2 regions of the Streptomyces sp. NPDC014882 genome follow, and region 1 is predicted to be linked to the other one. Evidence: riboswitches for the same ligand, from Rfam matches in the RefSeq annotation. Region 1 holds a riboswitch; the other holds the start of a gene.
The links. Region 1 has a riboswitch for glycine ahead of gcvP (aminomethyl-transferring glycine dehydrogenase). Riboswitches for the same ligand answer to the same signal wherever they lie in the genome.
Positions count from the first base shown of each region.

Region 2: linked by a shared signal. The riboswitch ahead of gcvT (glycine cleavage system aminomethyltransferase GcvT) and the one ahead of gcvP (aminomethyl-transferring glycine dehydrogenase) in region 1 are both predicted to bind glycine.

Region 1 is NZ_JBIBWL010000004.1:5,215-15,898, forward strand. It holds gene ACF09K_RS11225 (DUF881 domain-containing protein) at 1-491, shown strand, start outside; gene ACF09K_RS11230 (FHA domain-containing protein) at 574-1,461, shown strand; gene ACF09K_RS11235 (MerR family transcriptional regulator) at 1,505-2,242, shown strand; gene ACF09K_RS11240 (bifunctional nuclease family protein) at 2,327-2,800, shown strand; gene ACF09K_RS11245 (MerR family transcriptional regulator) at 3,039-3,722, shown strand; gene ACF09K_RS11250 (DNA polymerase IV) at 3,789-5,255, shown strand; gene ACF09K_RS11255 (PRC-barrel domain-containing protein) at 5,815-6,186, opposite strand; glycine riboswitch at 6,304-6,399, shown strand; gene gcvP (aminomethyl-transferring glycine dehydrogenase) at 6,574-9,459, shown strand; gene ACF09K_RS11265 (ABC transporter ATP-binding protein) at 9,533-10,657, opposite strand; gene modB (molybdate ABC transporter permease subunit) at 10,654-10,684, opposite strand, start outside.
Region 2 is NZ_JBIBWL010000001.1:288,057-298,740, forward strand. It holds gene ACF09K_RS01235 (ABC transporter permease) at 1-50, opposite strand, end outside; gene ACF09K_RS01240 (ABC transporter substrate-binding protein) at 161-1,960, opposite strand; gene ACF09K_RS01245 (ABC transporter permease) at 2,029-3,036, opposite strand; gene ACF09K_RS01250 (enhanced serine sensitivity protein SseB C-terminal domain-containing protein) at 3,388-4,188, opposite strand; gene ACF09K_RS01255 (enhanced serine sensitivity protein SseB) at 4,370-5,164, opposite strand; gene ACF09K_RS01260 (AAA family ATPase) at 5,745-6,413, opposite strand; glycine riboswitch at 6,591-6,690, shown strand; gene gcvT (glycine cleavage system aminomethyltransferase GcvT) at 6,842-7,960, shown strand; gene gcvH (glycine cleavage system protein GcvH) at 8,095-8,472, shown strand; gene glyA (serine hydroxymethyltransferase) at 8,488-9,750, shown strand; gene ACF09K_RS01280 (L-serine ammonia-lyase) at 9,854-10,684, shown strand, end outside.

The DNA of each region.
Region 1 (10,684 bases):
AGAAGCAGCGGCAGGAGCTGGAGAACAGTTCCGACCAGGCCGAGGAGGCCCGCAGGCAGACGATCGAGAAGGAGAAGCAACTCGGCGTCCTGGCGGGCACGGTGGCCGCTCAGGGGCCCGGGATCACCATGGTCATCGAGGACACGAAGGGGACGGTCGAGGCCGACATGCTGCTCGACGCGATCCAGGAGCTGCGCGCGGCGGGCGCCGAGGCGATCCAGGTGAACGGCGTCAGGGTCGTCGCCGGCACGTACCTGACGGAATCCGGCAAGAGCGTGAGCGTCGACGGGAACAAGATCAACGCTCCCTATCGTTTCAAGGTCATCGGCAAGCCGCAGGATCTCGAACCGGCGCTCAACATCCCTGGGGGCGTGGTGCAGACTCTCGAGAAGGAGCAGGCCACGGTGTCCGTGGAGCGATCCGCCAAGATCGTCGTGGACGCCTTGCGAGCAGCGGAGCAGCCTGACTACGCTCGGTCGTCCTCGCAGTGAACCGGGGGTGCATGGGGGCCGTCCGGCAAGGGCATGAGGTTGCGGGGGGTCGGCGCACCGAACGGGTGGTGCGTGGTGGAAACTGTCTGGTGGATACGGACGTTGTGAAGATGTCCGGGTCGGCCGGTCTAATCATTCAGGGTTCGTCCTGCCCCACGGGCGGGTCTGTTTCGGTCAAGGGGAATCGCCCGTGAAGTTGTTTGCGAAGTTGTTCGGCAAGAGCGCGCGAGAAGGCAGCGGTGACAACGCGACCGCCCGTCACCGCGCACAGCCTGACGCGGAGGGCCAGCGGCCGCTGTTCCGGGACCAGGTCGCTGGTCCGGGCGGTGACATTTCCGGAGGCCAGGGCGGGGCGTCGGTTGACCCTGCGCAGTCCGGCGGCATAGGTTTCGGACAACCGTCAACCTCAAGTACGGGTGGAGGGTTTTCCCCTATGTCGGCCCTGGTGTGTACGAGGTGCGGTAACCGCAACGCGGAGAACAGCCGCTTCTGCTCGAACTGCGGCGCGCCGCTGAGGCCGGGGCTGACGCCCGAGCGCCCCTCGGAGACGACGTCCACCATTTCCATCTCCGGTCTCGAGGCCTACGACTCCGAGGCCACCGGACAGACACAGTTGCCGGCGCTCTCGCCCGAGGCCCAGGCCGCGGTCGACGCGCTGCCGCTGGGTTCCGCCCTGCTGGTCGTGCGGCGTGGCCCCAACTCGGGCAGCCGCTTCCTGCTGGACGGTGACCTGACGACGGCCGGGCGGCACCCGCAGAGCGACATCTTCCTGGACGACGTGACGGTCTCGCGCCGCCACGTGGAGTTCCGGCGTCGCCAGGACGGTTCGTTCACGGTGGCCGATGTCGGCAGCCTGAACGGCACGTACGTCAACCGGGAGCGGATCGACGAGATCCCGCTGTCGAACGGCGACGAGGTGCAGATCGGCAAGTACCGGCTGGTCTTCTACGCGAGCCAGCGAGGCTACTGACCCGCCCCCGGACCCGGTCCGGGGGAACCCCCAGGGAAGGCCCATGCTGCGAACACCGAGGGGCGGTACCGAACCCGGCGCCGCCGCAGCGGACGGTGGTGCGATGAGCATCGGCACGGTGCTGAACGTGCTGCGCGACGAGTTCCCCGAAGTCACCATCTCCAAGATCCGCTTCCTGGAGTCGGAGGGGCTCGTCGAGCCGCAGCGGACCCCGTCGGGGTACCGCAAGTTCAGCGTGGAGGACGTCGAGCGCCTCGGGCACGTCCTGAGGATGCAGCGGGACCACTACCTACCCCTCAAGGTGATCCGGGAGCACCTGGACGCCATGGAGCGCGGCGAGGCGGCACCGCTGCCGACCGTGGGCCGGCAGCGGGACGGAGAGGCGGTGCCGGAGCGGCCCGACGCGCCCACCGCCGCCCGGATCGGACGGTCCGAGCTGCTGGCGGTCGCCGGGATCGACGAGCACGAACTCCAGGAGTGGGAGGCGTACGGGCTCGTCGCGCCCCTGGAGGACGGCATCTACGACGCCGAGGTGGTGACGGTGGCCGCGCTCGTCTGCGAGCTGCGGCGGTTCGGGATCGAGCCCCGGCACCTGCGGGTGATGAAGGCCGCGGCCGATCGTGAGGCGGGACTCGTGGACCAGGTGGTCGCACCGCTCAGGCGCCACCGCAATCCGCAGACGAGGGCACATGCCGAGGCCCGCGTGAAGGAGCTGGCGGGGCTCACGGTCAGGTTGCACGCGGCATTGGTGCAGACCGCGCTCGGGGTGCGTCTGCCCTGAGGCGGACGGTCCGGGCCGCCCGGATCGGTCACCCGTTCCCGGCCCGACTACCCAAACGTCCCGGGCACGGCCTAGGGTTGCTGTGTGAACGAGCTCGATGTCGTAGGTGTCCGGGTCGAGATGCCCTCCAACCAACCGATCGTCCTGCTGCGTGAAGTGGGAGGCGACCGTTACCTCCCCATCTGGATCGGGCCGGGTGAGGCGACGGCGATCGCCTTCGCCCAGCAGGGCATGGCTCCCGCGCGGCCGCTGACCCACGACCTGTTCAAGGACGTGCTGGAGGCCGTGGGCCAGGAGCTCAGCGAAGTACGCATCACGGACCTGCGTGAAGGCGTCTTCTACGCCGAGCTGGTCTTCGCCAGTGGGGTGGAGGTGAGTGCGCGGCCGTCCGACGCCATAGCGCTGGCCCTGCGCACCGGGACGCCGATCTACGGCAGCGACACGGTGCTCGACGACGCGGGGATCGCCATCCCGGACGAGCAGGAGGACGAGGTGGAGAAGTTCCGCGAGTTCCTCGACCAGATCTCGCCCGAGGACTTCGGCAGCAGCAATCAGTAGCCGTCGGCGGGCGCGGGCGCTCCGGTGCGCGCAGTGGCTCGGGCCGCGGCGATTGCGGCCGGACCACGAGAGCGTCCTGCGGCTTGCGCTCAGGGCATTCGGCTAGCCTTTCCCCGTGGTGGGGTGCGGGAAACCACTCCTGGGGTGATTATCACTCGGCGTGGCGAGTGTGGCGATCGTTGACGCACCCCTGGTGACTGCCTACCGTCGAGAAGGCAGGTCAAGGACGGAGGTCGGCGTGAGAAGCAGCGGCGACGGTACGGTGGGGGGTGCCCCCGCACTCGGTGTCGGGGGGAGCGGTCCGTACCCTCCCTCAAGCTCTCGGCTCCGCCCGAGCGGGGGGTACCCCCATCACGGAGGCGCGGCCGATCACGCTCCGCAGCGGCCGGCGGCCGTGCCGAGCAGCGGAGGGGCGACGTCCATGGCGTCCGAGGAGATCGGCTACCGGGGCCCGACGGCCTGCGCGGCCGCCGGGATCACCTATCGGCAACTGGACTACTGGGCGCGCACGGGCCTGGTCGAGCCGAGCGTACGGCCCGCCCACGGGTCCGGTACGCAGCGTCTGTACAGCTTCCGGGACGTGGTGGTCCTGAAGATCGTCAAGCGTTTCCTCGACACCGGGGTCTCGCTCCAGAACATCCGCACCGCCGTCCAGCACCTGCGGGAGCGCGGTTTCAGCGACCTGGAGCGGATGACGCTGATGAGCGACGGTGCCACGGTCTACGAGTGCACCTCGCCGGACGAGGTCCACGCGCTGCTCCAGGGCGGTCAGGGCGTCTTCGGGATCGCCGTCGGCGTGGTGTGGCGGGATGTCGAGAGCGCGCTGTCGCAGCTGCACGGGGAGCGCGTCGACACCGGTGAGACCCTCGTCGGGCCCAACCCGGCGGACGAGCTGGCCCGTCGGCGCAACCGGGCGGTCTGACGGCCCCGAACCCTCGCGGGCGGCCGCAGGACCTCGTTGTCAGTGGCGTGGTGCAGCATCGGAGACGTGAGAAACGCGCCCACCGTCCTGCACCTCGACATGGATGCCTTCTTCGCCCAGGCGGAGCAGGCGTCCAAGCCGAGTCTGCGCGGGAAGGCGGTCGTGGTGGGAGGCCTCGGGCCGCGAGGGGTGGTGGCGACCGCCTCGTACGAGGCGCGGGTCTTCGGAGTGCATTCGGCGATGCCGATGGCTCAGGCCCGCCGGCTCGCTCCGAACGCCGCCTACCTGGTGCCGCGGGGCGCGTTCTACCGCCGGATCAGCGACCAGGTCATGACGCTGCTGCGGGCCCTGTCGCCGCTGGTGGAGCCGCTCAGTCTGGACGAGGCGTTCGTGGATCTGGAGGCCGGCGGGACGGCCTGGGACAGCGAGTCGGCGCGGCTGGCCGGAGTGCGGCTGCGCGCCGACATCCGGGCGGTCACCGGGCTCACCGGTTCGGTGGGGCTGGCCGCCTCCAAGATGCTCGCCAAGATCGCCTCCGAGCAGGCCAAGCCGGACGGTCTGGTGCTGATCGAGCCGGGTACCGAGCGGTCCCTGCTCGCGCCGATGCCGGTGCGGACGCTGCCGGGGGTCGGTCCGGCGACCGGCGACCACCTGAGGCGGGCCGGGATCGCCACGGTCGGGGAGATGGTCGAGGCGGGGGAGGACGAACTGGTGAGAATGCTGGGCAAGGCGCACGGGCACGCGCTCTACGCCATGGCGCTGGCCCGGGACGACCGGCCCGTGGTGGCCGAACGGGAGACCAAGTCCGTGTCGGTGGAGGACACCTACGACGTGGACATCCACGACCGGATGCGGGTGGAACTGGAGGTGCAGCGGCTCGCCGACCGGTGTGTGCGTCGGCTGCGGGGGGCCGGTCTGTCGGGGCGGACCATCGTGCTGAAGGTGCGGCGGTACGACTTCTCCACGCTCACCCGGTCGGAGACCCTGCGGGGGCCCACGGACGATCCGGCGGTCGTGCGGGAGGCGGCGGCGCGGCTGCTGGACGCGGTGGACACGACGGGTGGCGTGCGGCTGCTCGGGGTGGGGGTCAGCGGGCTGGCGGACTTCACGCAGGAGGACCTGTTCGCGCAGGCGGCCGAGGTGCAGGCGGCCGAGGTGCGGGCGGCCGAGGTGCGGGCGGCGGAGGAGCGGGTGGCGGACGTGCGGGCCGAGGGGCCCGAGGAGGAGACGCCGGAAGGGCCCGCCGTGGCCGGGGCGGCGCCCGCGGAGCACCGGTGGCGGCCGGGGCACGACGTGCGGCACGCCGAGCTCGGCCACGGGTGGGTGCAGGGCAGCGGGTTGGGGCGGGTGACCGTGCGGTTCGAGACGCCCGAGTCGGAGGTGGGGCGGGTACGGACGTTCCGGACCGACGACCCCGATCTGGCACCGGCGGAGCCGCTGCCGCTGGTGCGGCGAAGACCGGACGGGGCACCGGCCGCGGACACGGCCGGTCAGGTGCCGGCGGTGGACCCGCGGCGTGGGAGCGGCCGGTGACGGGACCGGGCGAAGCGGTGCGCGGTGGCCTGACGGAAAGGGGCGGACGGGCCCTGCCGGGGCCCGGCGGAGCGGCGTGAGGAGGTGCGCTCGGTGATCCGGCAGGACACCGCACGGGCCGCGGGGCGCGAGGACGTCGTCGGGATGCTGCTCGTCGGGTCCTGGGCCCGGGGAGCCGAACGGGCGGACCCGGATGTCGGTCCCGTCGTGCTGACCACCGAGCCGGGCCGGTACGCCGAGCCGGGCCGGTACGCCGAGCCGGGCCGGTACGCCGAGCCGGGCCGGTACGCCGAGCCGGGCCGGTACGCCGTCGAGGACGCCCGGGGGTGCGAGCCGGCCCTGGGAGAGCTGATCCGCAACCGGGCCCGGGGCCCGTCACCGAATGGCGGTACGCCACCGCTTCCGGTCTCGAGACCGAGGTCGGCATCTGCCTCGCCGACCGGGCGCGCACCGATCCCGTCGGCGCGGGCACACGACGCGTCGTCACCGACGGGGCGCGGCCGCTCCACGATCCGCAAGGACTCCCCGGGGCGCCGGCCCGGGCGTGCGGCCGGTCCGCTCAGGTCTCCTCCGAGCCCGCCAGCCTGCCGAAGTCACGGTCCGGGAGGGGCGGTGGGGCGGACACGTCGAGGCCGTAGTGGTGATAGAGCTGGAGTTCCTGGTCGGGGGAGAGGTGACGGCCCACCCCGAAGTCGGGGGCGTCCTTGATCAGGGCGCGGTCGAAGGGGACGTGCAGGGTGCCCTCGATCAGTTCGCTGGGCTCCAGGGGGACGAAGGCGTCCCTGCTGAACAGGCCGGTGCGTATGGCCGCCCACTCCGGCACTCCGGTGGCGTCGTCGAGATAGATCTCGTCGATGGTGCCGATCTTGGTGCCGTTCCGGTCGAACGCCTTGCGGCCGATCAGGTTGCGCGGGTCGATGTCGGTCTGCACAGGACCCCTCCACTTGGTCGCACACTCATCCCTTAGCACCACAAAAGAGCACATCGGCGGTCGCGGCCACTCGAAAGGAGGCCTCGTTGACCTCGCTGGTAGTCTGGCAATGGCCGCTGACCCCGTGCGGGAGAGTCCTCCGGAGACCACCGGAGGCGCCGAAGGAGCAAATCCTCCCCGGAATCTCTCAGGCCCACGTACCGCACGGACGAGGTCACTCTGGAAAGCAGGGCGGGTGCCGACGGCCTCCGCCCTCACCGACGGTGAAAGCCGGCTGCCCTCGGGCGGCCGGTGAAGCTCTCAGGTTGAGATGACAGAGGGGGAGGCCGTCCGGGTACCCGCCAGTGGTGCCCCTCGAAGGTCGTGTCTGACCAGGAGGCCTCCGCCATGACCGCCCATCGCATTCCGCTCTCCGACCTCGAACAGGGAATCCCCTTCGAGCAGCGCCACATCGGGCCCGACCAGGAGGCGCGGGCCAAGATGCTCGCCCAGGTCGGTTACGGCTCCCTGGACGAGCTGACCGCCGCCGCGGTCCCCGACGTGATCAAGAACGCCGACGCGCTGGACCTGCCGGGCGCGCGCACCGAGGCCGAGGTGCTGGCCGAGCTGCGGTCGCTGGCCGACCGCAACCAGGTCATGGACTCCATGATCGGGCTCGGTTACTACGGCACCTTCACCCCGCCGGTCATCCTGCGCAACGTCATGGAGAACCCGGCCTGGTACACGGCCTACACGCCGTACCAGCCGGAGATCTCGCAGGGCCGGCTCGAGGCGCTGCTGAACTTCCAGACCATGGTCGCCGACCTGACCGGACTGCCGACCTCCGGCGCCTCACTGCTCGACGAGGGCACGGCCGCGGCCGAGGCGATGGCGCTGTCCCGCCGCATGGGGAAGAACAAGAAGGGCCTCTTCCTGGTCGACGCGGACGCGCTGCCGCAGACCATCGCCGTGATCGAGACGCGCGCCGAGCCGACCGGTGTCGAGGTCGTCGTCGCCGATCTCAGCGAGGGCATCCCGGCCGACATCGCCGCGCGGGAGATCAACGGCGTACTGCTCCAGTACCCGGGGGCCTCCGGCGCCGTACGCGACCTCAAGCCGGTCGTCGACCAGGCGCACGAGCTGGGGGCGCTCGTCACCGTCGCCGCCGATCTGCTCGCGCTGACGCTGCTGACCTCGCCCGGTGAGCTGGGCGCGGACATCGCCGTCGGGACGACGCAGCGGTTCGGGGTGCCGATGGGCTTCGGCGGGCCGCACGCCGGGTACATGGCCGTCCACGAGAAGTTCGCGCGCAGCCTGCCCGGGCGGCTCGTGGGCGTGTCCGTCGACGTGGACGGCAACCGGGCGTACCGGCTGGCGCTGCAGACCCGTGAGCAGCACATCCGCCGGGAGAAGGCGACCAGCAACATCTGCACGGCGCAGGTCCTGCTCGCCGTCATGGCCGGCATGTACGCCGTCTACCACGGCCCCGAGGGCCTCCGGGCGATCGCGCGGCGCACCCACCGCTACGCCTCGGTCCTGGCCGCCGGGCTCACCGCGGGCGGCGTCGAGGTCGTGCACGGTTCCTACTTCGACACGCTGACCGTGCGGGTGCCCGCGAAGGCCGCCGAAGCCGTCGCCGCCGCGCGGGACAACGGCGTCAACCTGCACCTCGTCGACGCCGACCACGTGGCGATCTCCTGTGACGAGACCACCGGGCGGGCGCAGATCGGCGCCGTCTGGCGGGCCTTCGGGGTCGAGGGCGACGTCGAGGCCCTCGACGCGGTCACGCAGGACACCCTCCCCGCCGACCTGCTGCGCCGCGACGAGATCCTCGCCCACCCCGTGTTCCACCAGCACCGCTCTGAGACCGCGATGCTGCGCTACCTGCGCAGGCTGTCCGACCGCGACTACGCGCTGGACCGGGGCATGATCCCGCTGGGCTCCTGCACGATGAAGCTCAACGCGACCACCGAGATGGAGCCCGTCACCTGGCCCGAGTTCGGGCAGCTGCACCCCTTCGCGCCGGCCGGGCAGGCGCGGGGCTACCTCACGCTCATCCACGAGCTGGAGGAGCGGCTCGCCGAGGTCACCGGGTACGACAAGGTGTCCCTCCAGCCGAACGCCGGGTCGCAGGGCGAGTTCGCCGGACTGCTCGCCGTACGCGGATACCACCGGGCCAACGGGGACGAGCAGCGGACCGTGTGCCTGATCCCGTCGTCGGCGCACGGCACGAACGCCGCGAGCGCCGTGATGGCCGGGATGAAGGTCGTCGTGGTGAACACCGCCGAGGACGGTGAGATCGACGTCGAGGACCTGCGCGCGAAGATCGACAAGCACCGCGACGAGCTGGCGGTCCTGATGATCACCTATCCGTCGACGCACGGGGTGTTCGAGGAGCACGTCGCCGAGATCTGCGCGCAGGTGCACGAGGCCGGCGGCCAGGTCTACGTGGACGGCGCCAACCTCAACGCGCTCGTCGGGCTCGCCAAGCCCGGCCACTTCGGCGGCGACGTCTCGCACCTGAACCTGCACAAGACGTTCTGCATCCCGCACGGCGGCGGCGGCCCGGGGGTCGGTCCCGTGGCCGTGCGGTCGCACCTGGCGCCGTACCTGCCCAACCACCCGTTGCAGCCCGAGGCCGGGCCCGAGACGGGGGTGGGGCCGATCTCGGCCGCGCCGTGGGGTTCCGCGGGGATCCTGCCGATCTCGTGGGCCTACGTGCGGCTCATGGGCGGCGAGGGGCTGAAGCGGGCCACGCAGGTGGCCGTGCTGTCCGCCAACTACGTCGCCAAGCGGCTCGAACCGCACTACCCCGTGCTCTACACCGGCCCCGGCGGGCTGGTCGCGCACGAGTGCATCATCGACCTGCGTCCGCTGACGAAGGCGACCGGTGTCAGCGTGGACGACGTGGCCAAGCGGCTCATCGACTACGGCTTCCACGCGCCGACGATGTCGTTCCCCGTGGCCGGCACGCTGATGATCGAGCCGACCGAGTCGGAGGACCTGGCGGAGCTGGACCGCTTCTGCGAGGCGATGATCGCGATCCGCGGGGAGATCGAGAAGGTCGGGGCCGGCCAGTGGCCCGCCGAGGACAACCCGCTGCGGGGCGCTCCGCACACGGCGGCCGCGCTGGGCGGCGAGTGGGACCACGCCTACACGCGCGAGGAGGCCGTCTTCCCGGCCGGGGTGTCCGCCGCCGACAAGTACTGGCCGCCGGTGCGCCGGATCGACCAGGCCTTCGGCGACCGCAACCTGGTCTGCTCGTGCCCGCCGCTGGACGCGTACCAGGACTGATCCGGCAGCCGTACGCCGAGGGCCCCCGTCCCCTGCAGGGCGGGGGCCCTCAGCATGCCGGGGGAGGGGCGGTTCAGGCCGGGTAGGCGTGCGTCTGGGCCGCCTTGACCGTGGCCCACACGGTGGCGCCGGGGTGCAGGTCGAGTTCCGCGGCGGCGACCGTGGTGAGGTCGGCGACCAGGGGGAGTTCACCGGTGAGGTCGGCGCGGATCTGGTCGCCGTGGGTCTCCAGGCCCGCGACCTCGCAGCGCCAGAGGTTGCGGGCACTGGATCCGGTGGGGCGCTCGCGGTGGAGGGTGACCGCGCCGGGCGGGAACGCGACGAGGACCGGCCCGGTGAGGACCTCCGTGGTGGTGAGCGCGGGGCCGGTGTCGAGGCGGACGGTGTGGCCGTCGGCCCGGCCGCGGTAGAGGTTCAGGCCGACGAGCCGGGCGATGTAGTCCGTGCGCGGGTGGCGGGCGATGTCGGAGGGGGCGCCCTCCTGGACGACCCTGCCGTCCTCGATGACGACCAGGCGGTCCGCGAGGACCATGGCGTCGAGCGGGTCGTGCGTGACGAGGACGGCGACCGCCTCGAAGTCGGCCAGATGGCGCCGCAGCCGGGCGCGCACCTCCAGGCGGGTGCGGGCGTCCAGGGCGGCGAGGGGCTCGTCGAGCAGCAGCAGCCGCGGACGGGTGGCGAGGGCGCGTGCCAGGGCGACCCGCTGGGCCTGTCCGCCGGAGAGCCGGCGGGGCTTGGCGCCGGCGTGCTCGGCGAGGCCCATCCGCTCCAGCCACTTCGCCGCCAGGGCACGCGCCTCTGCCTTGCCCGCGCCGCGGCAGCGCGGACCGAACGCCACGTTGTCCAGGGCGCTCAGGTGGGGGAACAGCAGGTAGTCCTGGAAGACCACGCCGACCGGGCGGGCCTCCGGCGGCGTACGGTCCAGCACGTCGCCGTCGAGGCGGAGCCGGCCGCCGGTGAGCGGGACGAGGCCGGCGAGGGCGCGCAGGGCCGTCGTCTTGCCGGCGCCGTTCGGGCCGAGCAGGGCGACGACCTCGCCGGGGGCGGCGCTCAGCGCGATGTCGAGGCGGAAGGCGCCCCGGTCGACGACGAGCCGGGCGTCGAGACCCTCGGCGGTGCCCGTCGGGACGCCGGGGCGGGGCGAGGCGGTGCCCGCCGTGGGGCCGGGGGCGTCCTGCGCGCGGTCGGGGGTGCTCATGAGGCGGTCATCCAGCGGTCGCGTAGG
Region 2 (10,684 bases), on a different contig from region 1:
ACAAGCATCACTGCGGCGGCGAACAACCGCCTGATGAGGTAAGCGAGCACAGCTCTCGGCCCGCCGCGGACCGCGGGCCACCGGAGGTCTTCCGGTGGCCCGCGCTCACGCTGCGCCGGCCTTCACCTGCCTTTCGTGCCGTTCGGCGGGTGTGCCGGGACTACTTCTTCGGGTTCTTCAGACCGAGGTTCACGAAGTCGTACTGACCGCTGTAACCGTCGGTGGTGTAGACGTTCGCCAGGTTGTCCGAGCGCCAGTTGATGAACTTCTCGAAGACGAAGGGCAGGTAGTACGCGCCCTCCATCACCTTGTGGTTGATCTCCGTGGCGATCTTGGTCTTGCCGGCGTCGTCCAGGGTGGTGACGTACTGGGCGAACAGACCGTCGATGGTCTTGTCCTTGATGAGCGCGTAGTTGTTGTTACCGCTCTCCGCGATGTACTTGCTGCTCCACAGCGGAAGACCGTAGCCCTGGACCGAGGGGAAGTCCGGACCCCAGCCCATGATGATGATGCCGTAGCCCTTCTTCTTCACGTTCGAGGGGCTGCCGATGATGCCGGCGGTCTGCGAGCCGTCGTACTGGTCGATCTCGGCGGTGATGCCGATCTTCTTCAGCGAGGCCTGCAGGGACTGGGCCGTGGCCACCTCGACCGGCTTGTTGTTGCGGACCGCGATGGTGGTCTTGAAGCCGTTCGGCTGGCCGCAGGCCTTCAGGGCAGCCTTGGCCTCGGTGACGTTGCCGCTCTTGTTCTCACCGGCGATCTTGTACGGGTCGTACTTCTGGCCCTCGGCGCCCGGGACGGACGGCGGCAGCATGTTGGTGCCGATGTCGCCACCGGCGATCGGGCCACCGCGCGCGGTCTGGAGCGACACGTGGTCGGCGCCGAGGATGACGGCCTTGCGGCACTCGAGCTTGTCGAACGGCGCGACGCTCTGCGGGAAGACCGCGTAACGGACGTAGCCGGAGACCGGGTTGTCCAGGTTGGCCTTGTGCTGCTTCAGGGCGGTGGTGCGGCCCTGCGGCGACATGCCGGTCTGGTTCAGGTCGAGGTCCAGGTCACCGCTCAGCAGACGCTGGTCGAGCTGGTTGGCGTCCGAGAAGAACTTGATGGTGATCTCGTCCGGGTAGGCCTTGCGGACCGGGTCCGAGGCCTGCTTCCAGTTGGTGTTGCGGACCAGCTTGAGGTCCTTGCCCGGGCTGTAGGACGCGAACTTGTACGGGCCCGAGGAGAACGGCTTCAGGCCGTACTTGGCCTTGGTGTCCATGTCCTGGCGGACCGGCGAGGCCGAGACCAGGGCCAGCATCTCCTCGAAGTCCGAGTTGGCCACGGGGAGCTTGAAGACGATGGTCTTGTCGTCCGGGGTCTCGATGGACTTCAGACCGAGCTTGTCGGCGGAGGTGTCCTTGTAGGGACCCTTGTACTCGCCCTTGGGGTCGAGCACGTCCTTCAGGTACGTCGGACCGCCGGACAGGACGTCCTGCGCCCACACGCGCTCGATGCCGTACTTCACGTCCTTGGACGTGATCGGCTTGCCGTCCTCCCACGTGACGCCGTCACGCAGGGTGTACGTGTAGGTCTTGCCGTCGTCCGTGATCTTCGCGGTCGCGGTGGCGAGGTCCGGAGTGATCTCGGCGCCCGCGGCACCCGGCTCGGTCTTGTTCGTGACGAGCTGGCGGCTGTAGTAGCGCGCGAAGTTCCACATCATGCCGTAGTAACCGCGCGTGGTGTCCCACGAGTCGGCGTCCTGCGCGGCACCGAACTTCAGCGTGCCGCCCTTCTTGGCGGCGGACGCCTGGGCGACCTTGTTGTTCGCGGCGTCGAAGCCGGCGGCGCCGGTCTTCGAACCGTTGTCGCCGTCGTCCGAACCGCCGCCGCACGCCGCCGTGGTCAGCAGCGCGGCGACCGCGGCAGCAGCGGCAATAGCCTGCTTGCGCCGCCCTGAGGTGCGTTGGGTAGTCACGATCTCGGATCCTCCGGATAGATGAGAGACCCCGTGTAGGTGCCACGGGACAGTTGGGGTGCGGCGGCTCAGCGAGAGGCCTTCGGGTCCAGCGCGTCACGGACGCCGTCGCCGAAGAGGTTGAAGGCGAGAACGGTGATGAAGATCGCCAGGCCCGGGACCACCATGTACATGGGGTCGGACTCGTAGTAGTCGATCGCGCTCGACAGCATCTGCCCCCAGGAGGCGGTGGGCGGCTTGACGCCCACGCCCAGGAAGCTGAGTGCCGCCTCGGTGAGGATGTTGGTGGGGATCATCATCGTGGTGTAGACGACGATCGGGGCCACGAGGTTGGGCAGCAGTTCCTTGAACAGGATGTACAGCCGCCCGGCGCCCAGCGATCGGGCGGCCTCCACGTACTCGCGCTCTCGCAGGGAGAGGGTCTGACCGCGCACCACACGTCCGATGTAGGGCCAGCCGAAGAAGCCGATGACCAGGATCATCACGAAGACGCGCACGTTGGAGCCGGTGAGGCCCAGCAGGTTGCTCGGCATGACGGAGACCAGCGCGATGATGAACAGCAGCTGGGGGAAGGCGAGCAGGCCGTCCATGACCCGGCTGACGACCGAGTCGACCCAGCCGCCGAAGAAGCCGGCGAGGATGCCCAGGACGGTGCCGAGGATCACGGCGACGACGGCCGACAGGAAGCCGACCAGCAGGGAGATCCGGGCGCCGTAGAGGATGCGGGCGAAGATGTCGCGGCCGTTGACCGGCTCGACGCCCAGCAGGTGCTCGCCGCTGATGCCGCCGAGGGAGCCCGTGGGGGTGCCGAACAGCGGGTCGATGAGGTTCTCGTGGTACTCGTTCGGGTCCTGGCCCAGGATCGAGGTGATCACCGGGGCCAGCAGCGCGACCACGACGAGGAGGAGCACCACGATGCCGCCGGTCAGGGCGAGCTTGTCCCGCTTCAGGCGCTCCCAGGCGATCCGACCCAGGGAACGGCCCTGTACGGCCTTCGCGTCGGCGGTGGCCACCGCCGCTTCCTCGGCCGGGCTCGGGGCCGCTTCCGCGGTCGGCTCGTGCAATGGTGCCGTCATCTGGCAGGGACCCCTCTCAACCGGCGGTAGCCGGCCCACACTTGCCGCTGTAGCGGCGTGATCAGTCCGTCGTACACAGGGGCGAAAGCACCCCTGATGCGCGAGTCTTCAACGCTTTGGCGATCTGTAGCCAGACTTGAAGGGGAAAGGATGCGTAAACGTGATGCTCTCAGGAGGATTCCGTTATCCGGACGGTGGGTAACGGGGGGCGGACACCCGCGAATTGGTGCAAAGTCACCCATAAACGGACTTAACGCACCGATCTACGCGCGAAGATTCACCGGGCCGACTCGTCGGGCCGACGCACGGAGACGGACGGAGACGGACGGCGAACAGCGGACGGCGGACACATCAGTGGCGACCGGTCGGCGGGAAGCCGTAGCCGCCCGCGGGGGCCGGCGCGGGCGGCGCCGCGGGGGCGTGCGCCTCGCGGTCGTAGAAGGGGCGGGCGTGGGCGCGCATCCAGAGGACCACCGGGTCGTAGTCGTCGCTCATGGTGACCGTGGACACCGGCAGGCCGTCCGGCACCGCGCCGACGGACTGCTGCATCATCGCCCGCACCGCGTCCACGGCCTGCGGGGAGGTGTCGTACACGTCGAGCCCGAGGGCGAGGTAGGGCGCGCCGAGGGCCGGCTGGACCCAGGCGCGGCGCAGGGAGCGCAGGGCCGGGGTGCGGTGGGCGTTCTGCGCGAGCAGGGCGTAGAACTGGGGGATCTCGATGGCCGGCTCGGACAGCCGCAGCGGCCCGGCCGGCTGGCGGTCCAGGCCGGTGGCGATCCGCCGCAGGTCGAGCCAGGGGATGCCGACGCCGCCGCCGGGGGCGTGCGGGTTCAGCCAGAGGCCGTGGTGGTCGGGGTAGAGCGTGCGGGCCGCGTCCAGCCCGTCGATCACCTCGTACGACCGGTTCCAGCCGCTCGCGGACAGTTCCCGGGCGGAGGTGACACAGGGGGCGTAGCCGTGTCCCTCGACGTCCATCGTGCCGTACTGGGCGTCGGCGGAACCGGCCTGACCCTGCCACAGGAGCATCCACACCTGGCCGGTGCCCGGGGTCGCGAGGGCGCGCAGGAGTGCCTCGTAGGCGTCGTAGCGCCCGGGGGTCACCTGGCGCAGCATGTGCTCGACCTGCCCGGCCGCGATGCCGCTGGCGCTCACCTGTACCGCCCCTTCGATAAGTTGCCCCGCTTTCGGGAGACCAGCTTAGGTGTCTTCGCCGACAACGGGTCCCCCCGAGGGGCCGGGTCGTCCGCCGCCGGCGGGACCGGCCCGGCGGGCTCCCGGCGGGGCCTCGCGGCACCGCCGCCCACCGGCGCGGACGTCACCCCGCGGGATGCCTTCAGTGGATCCGGGAGTAGAAGGGCCGCACGCGCTCCTTCAGCCACCGGGCCACCGGGTCCTCCGTCACGTCGAGCAGGACGAGGTTGACCGGCCAGGGGGCCGGGACCCGGCCGAGCGCCCTGCCGAGGGCCTCCAGGGGCAGCGCCCGCAGATCGCCCTCCGCCAGGGAGAGTTCGACGCCGACGAACATCACGGGGTCGGCCGTCTCGATCGCGGCGAGGCAGCGGCGGGCGGTCAGGACGACGCCGGTCGCCTCGAACTCGGCGGTGGCGGCGGACAGGAAGTCCACCGGGTCGTCCTGCCAGTCGGGCTCGTAGAGGCGGACCCGGCCGCCGCCGGCGGGACCGTCCAGCGGGGTGCGGCCGGCCCGGCACAGCTCGGCGACGGCCATCGGGGGCAGCGGGATGCCGACCGTGCCGTCCGGGTTCACCAGGACGCCGACCTGCGGGGGCAGCCCGCGGGCGAACTCGACGGCCGGGGCGACGGTGTACGACATGTGCGCGCCGACGACCTGCCGGAACTGCTCCTCGGAGCTGAACACGGGCACGTACGCCTGGCCCTCCAGCTCCAGGGTGGGCAGGTCCAGGGGGCCGCTGTGCGGGCCGCCCCCGGCGGGCAGCGGCACCCACACGAAGCTGCGGCCGAGCACCTCCACGATCCGTCCGCCGGCCCCGGGCACGCCGAGGGAGGCGGAGAGCACCTCCTCCAGCTCGTTGCCGGGCCATCCGCCGTGCGGATGGGGGTGCGCCTGTGCCGGGAAGTCCGCGGGGAAGTCCGCCGGGGGGAAGTCCATCTGCCTACCGCCTGCTGGGAACCACTGGGTGTGACTCGAAAGGCTATCGGGTACCGGGCCCGTCCCCGCGTCCCCGCATCCACCGGACGTCCTGACGACCGGGGCCGAGGGCCGGGGCCGGGGGCAAGGAGCCGGGGCCAGGGGGCGGGGGCCGGGGCCGGGGGGCGGGGGCCGGGACGGCGGCGGTGCGCCGGTCGCGGGGTCCGGCCCGCGCGGCGGGCCCGCCGACCGGCGAACCCCGGAACCGCCCGCCGGCCCGACGACCGGGGCCCCGAACCCGCCCGACGACCGGCGACCACGAGCCCCAGTCCCACGCAGCGGCCCGGCCGCCCGGCGGCCGCGGGCCCCGGATGCGCCCGGCATCCCGGCGGCACGGCGCCGCCGCGACAACCGGCGAATCCCGAACCCGCCCGGGGTCCGGCGACCACGAGCCCCAGTCCCACGCAGCGGCCCGGCCGCCCGGCGACCACGAGCCCCGGATGCGCACGGCATCCCGGCCTCCCGGCAGCCCGGTGGCCGCGGGTCCGAAGCCCCCGGGCTCGCGCGGCAACCGCGGCCCGGAGCCCCGCGCCCTTCCCGGTCAGCCGGTGAAGCCGATGCGGCGGAGGGTGTCGGCCGCGGCGCGGTCCAGGAGGACCGTCGAGCCGCAGCCCGCGGGGAGGCGGCCCCGCTCCGCCGCGCGCAGCAGGCGGGAGGCGGCACGGCGGTGGCGGCGGAAGGCGTACCGGGAGACGCCCCGGCCGCGCTCGCGCTGGCCCTCCAGCGCGGTGTCCACGGTGACGTCGAGCAGCACCAGGTGCAGGCTGCCGCCGCGGCGGCGGGCCTCGCGGGCCAGCCAGGCGCGCACCCAGGCCTGCGTGCCGCAGTCGTGGACGACGACGCCCCCGCCGGTGCGCAGGGCGCGGCGCAGACCGGCGTAGTGGGCGAGGCGGACGAGGGGGCGGTAGAGGGCGTAGGGCAGGGCGCGCGGCATGCGGGCGTCCCAGCGGTCGCGGGTGTCCTGGGAGTCGACGCGGACGCCCGTGACCGCGCGCTTCATCAGCGTCGACTTGCCGCTGCCGGGCAGTCCCGTGACCACGACCAGGTCGCGGGGCGCGAACAGCAGGCCGTGCGGGCTGCGGCCGTCGCGGTCGCGCAGGTCGCGGACGACCGGGGCGGGCGGTGCGTCGGCCGCCTCCCGGACGGAGGTCTGCGGCTGCGCGGGCAGTGCGAGCGCCGGGCCCGTCCCGAGTGCCGTGGTCCTGTTCACCGTGTTCGTCCTCCCCTGGGGTCAGACATGTCTTGTCCCCGTCGAGCGTAAAGAGAAGGTAATCCGGTTCGCCTCGCGTTTTCATGCGCTTACCGCCACAGGCCGGTTACAGATGCGGGCCTGCCGGGATCGGGCGGGGCGTGCGATGATGGCCGCGCCAACTGCATACCGGCCGTTTGAATCCGCGCGGGAGAGTCCCCACCGTCAGCATCGCTGGGGCGCCGAAGGAGCAAGTCCCTCCCTTGAATCTCTCAGGCACCGTTACCGCGCGGGCGAGGCACATCTGAAAAGCGGGCCGCCCTCCGGTGGCCCCACCCAAGGTGCAAGCCGTGACCGACCCGCGCGGAGGGTCACGGCGAACCTCTCAGGTTCCGATGACAGATGGGGAGGAAAGCCCTCGCCGTCATGCCTTGGGAGACGAACGCCCGATGAGCAGTACCCCGCTCCGCCACACCGCCCTCGACGCCCTGCATCGTTCGCTGGGCGCGACCATGACCGACTTCGCCGGCTGGGACATGCCCCTGCGCTACGGCTCCGAGCGCGACGAGCACAACGCCGTACGCACCCGGGCCGGCCTCTTCGACCTCTCGCACATGGGCGAGATCACCGTCACCGGCCCGCAGGCGGGCGCCCTGCTGAACTTCGCGCTGGTCGGGAACATCGCGGCCGTGGGCGTGGGCCGGGCCCGCTACACCATGATCTGCGACGCCGACGGCGGCATCCTCGACGACCTCATCGTGTACCGGCTCGCCGACACCGAGTTCATGGTCGTCGCCAACGCCTCCAACGCCCAGGTCGTCCTGGACGCGCTCACCGAGCGCGCCGGCGGCTTCGACGCCGAGGTGCGCGACGACCGCGACGCCTACGCGCTGCTCGCCGTCCAGGGCCCGGAGTCCCCCGGCATCCTGAAGTCGCTGACCGACGCCGACCTCGACGGCCTGAAGTACTACGCCGGCCTGCCCGGCACCGTCGCCGGCGTCCCCGCGCTCATCGCCCGCACCGGCTACACCGGCGAGGACGGCTTCGAGCTGTTCGTGAAGCCGGAGCACGCCGTCGAGCTGTGGCAGGCCCTGACGAAGGCCGGCGAGGCCGCCGGCCTGATCCCCTGCGGCCTGTCCTGCCGGGACACGCTCCGCCTGGAGGCGGGCATGCCGCTGTACGGCCACGAGCTGTCGACCGCGCTGACCCCCTTCGACGCCGGGCTCGGCCGGGTCGTGAAGTTCGACAAGGACGGCGACTTCGTGGGCCGCGCGGCGCTCGCCGCCGCCGCCGAGCGCGCCGCGACGAACCCGCCGCGGGTCCTCGTCGGCCTGGTCGCCGAGGGCCGCCGCGTCCCGCGCGCCGGGTACGCCGTGGTCACGGGCGGCGAGGTGGTCGGCGAGGTCACCTCCGGCGCCCCCTCCCCCACGCTGGGCAAGCCGATCGCGATGGCCTACGTCGACGCCGCGCACGCGGCACCGGGCACGCCGGGTGTCGGCGTGGACATCCGGGGCAGCCACGAGCCGTACGAGGTCGTGGCGCTGCCGTTCTACAAGCGCCGGAAGTAGAGACTGGCGCACGGCCGCGGAGACCGGGCCCCGGCCGGCCCCGCACGTGACCCCGCGCACATCCGCGCTGCTCACGTGCGTCTCCAGCAGTCCCCCTTCATCAGCACTCCCTCGCGTACAGGAGAATTCAGGCCATGAGCAACCCCCAGCAGCTGCGTTACAGCAAGGAGCACGAGTGGCTGTCGGGCGCCGAGGACGGCGTCTCGACGGTCGGCATCACGGAGCACGCGGCCAACGCGCTCGGCGACGTGGTCTTCGTCCAGCTCCCCGAGGTCGGTGCCACGGTGACCGCGGGCGAGTCCTGCGGCGAGCTGGAGTCGACCAAGTCGGTCAGCGAGCTGTACGCGCCGGTCACCGGCGAGATCGCCGAGGTCAACCAGGACGTCGTGGACGACCCGTCGCTGGTGAACTCCGCCCCCTTCGAGGGCGGCTGGCTGTTCAAGGTACGCGTCACGGACGAGCCGGCCGAGCTGCTCTCCGCCGACGAGTACACCGCCTTCATCGCCGGCTGAGAGGTCGAAAGACGCATGTCTGTCCTGAACACGCCCCTGCACGAGCTCGACCCGGAGATCGCCGCGGCGGTCGACGGCGAGCTGCGCCGCCAGCAGTCCACGCTCGAGATGATCGCCTCGGAGAACTTCGCTCCGCTGGCCGTCATGGAGGCGCAGGGCTCGGTCCTGACCAACAAGTACGCCGAGGGCTACCCCGGCCGCCGCTACTACGGCGGCTGCGAGCACGTCGACGTGGCCGAGCAGATCGCGATCGACCGGGTCAAGGAGCTGTTCGGCGCCGAGTACGCCAACGTCCAGCCGCACTCGGGCGCCTCCGCCAACCAGGCCGCCCTGTTCGCGCTGGCCCAGCCCGGCGACACCATCCTGGGCCTGGACCTGGCGCACGGCGGTCACCTGACCCACGGGATGCGGCTGAACTTCTCCGGCAAGCAGTTCGACGTGGTCGCCTACCACGTGGACGAGGCCGGCCTGGTCGACATGGCCGAGGTCGAGCGGCTCGCCAAGGAGCACCGCCCGAAGGTGATCATCGCGGGCTGGTCGGCGTACCCGCGGCAGCTGGACTTCGCCGAGTTCCGCCGGATCGCCGACGAGGTCGAGGCGTACCTGTGGGTGGACATGGCGCACTTCGCCGGTCTGGTCGCGGCGGGCCTGCACCCGAACCCGGTGCCGTACGCGGACGTGGTCACCTCCACGACCCACAAGACGCTGGGCGGTCCGCGCGGCGGCATCATCCTGGCGAGGAAGGAGTTCGCGAAGAAGCTGAACTCCTCCGTCTTCCCCGGCTTCCAGGGCGGCCCCCTGGAGCACGTCATCGCGGCGAAGGCGGTGTCCTTCAAGGTCGCGGCCTCGGACGACTTCAAGGAGCGCCAGCGCCGTACGGTGGAGGGCGCGCGGATCCTCGCCGAGCGGCTGACCGCGCCGGACGCCCGGGAGGCCGGGGTCGACGTCCTGTCCGGCGGCACCGACGTGCACCTGATCCTGGTGGACCTGCGCGAGTCCGAGCTGGACGGGCAGCAGGCCGAGGACCGTCTCCACGAGGTCGGCATCACGGTCAACCGCAACGCGGTCCCGAACGACCCGCGGCCCCCGATGGTCACCTCGGGCCTGCGCATCGGCACGCCCGCCCTCGCCACCCGCGGCTTCACGGCCGAGGACTTCGCCGAGGTCGCGGACGTGATCGCGGAGGCGCTCAAGCCGGCCCACGACGCGGAGGCGCTGAAGGCCCGGGTCGTGGCCCTTGCCGAGAAGCACCCGCTCTACCCCGGCCTGAGCAAGTAGTTCCCGTTTTCCGACGGTTTTTCGATGGGTGTCCCGCACACTGGTCGGTGGGCGGGACACCCATCGGAAACTTCCCGCACCACCCCCGTATGGAGGAGTCCCCGTGGCCATCTCGGTCTTCGACCTGTTCTCGATCGGCATCGGCCCGTCCAGCTCCCACACGGTCGGCCCGATGCGGGCGGCGCGCATGTTCGCGCGGCGCCTGCGCAACGAGGGCGTGCTGGACTCCGTCGCGTCCGTGCGCTCCGAGCTGTACGGCTCCCTGGGCGCGACCGGCCACGGCCACGGCACGCCGAAGGCCGTCCTGCTCGGCCTGGAGGGCGACTCGCCGCGCACGGTGGACGTGGAGACGGCGGACGCCCGGGTGGAGCGGATCAAGGACTCGGGCCGCATCCGGCTGCTCGGTGAGCGCGAGATCCCGTTCTCCTTCGACGACGACCTCGTCCTGCACCGCCGCGAGACCCTCCCGTACCACGCGAACGGCATGACGCTGTGGGCGTACGACGACGGGGGCGCGGAGCTGCTGTCGAAGACGTACTACTCGGTGGGCGGCGGGTTCGTCGTCGACGAGGACGCGGTCGGCGCGGACCGGATCAAGCTGGACGACACGGTCCTGAAGTACCCCTTCCGCACGGGTGACGAGCTGCTGCGGCTGACGCAGGAGACGGGGCTGTCGATCTCCTCGCTGATGCTGGAGAACGAGCGGGCCTGGCGCACCGAGGAGGAGATCCACGAGGGGCTGCTGGAGATCTGGCGGGTGATGCAGGCCTGCGTGGCCCGCGGCATGTCCCGCGAGGGCATCCTGCCGGGCGGCCTGCGGGTGCGCCGCCGCGCCGCCATGACGGCCCGTCAGCTCCGGGCGGACGGCGACCCGTTGACCCATTCCATGGAGTGGATCACGCTGTACGCGATGGCGGTGAACGAGGAGAACGCG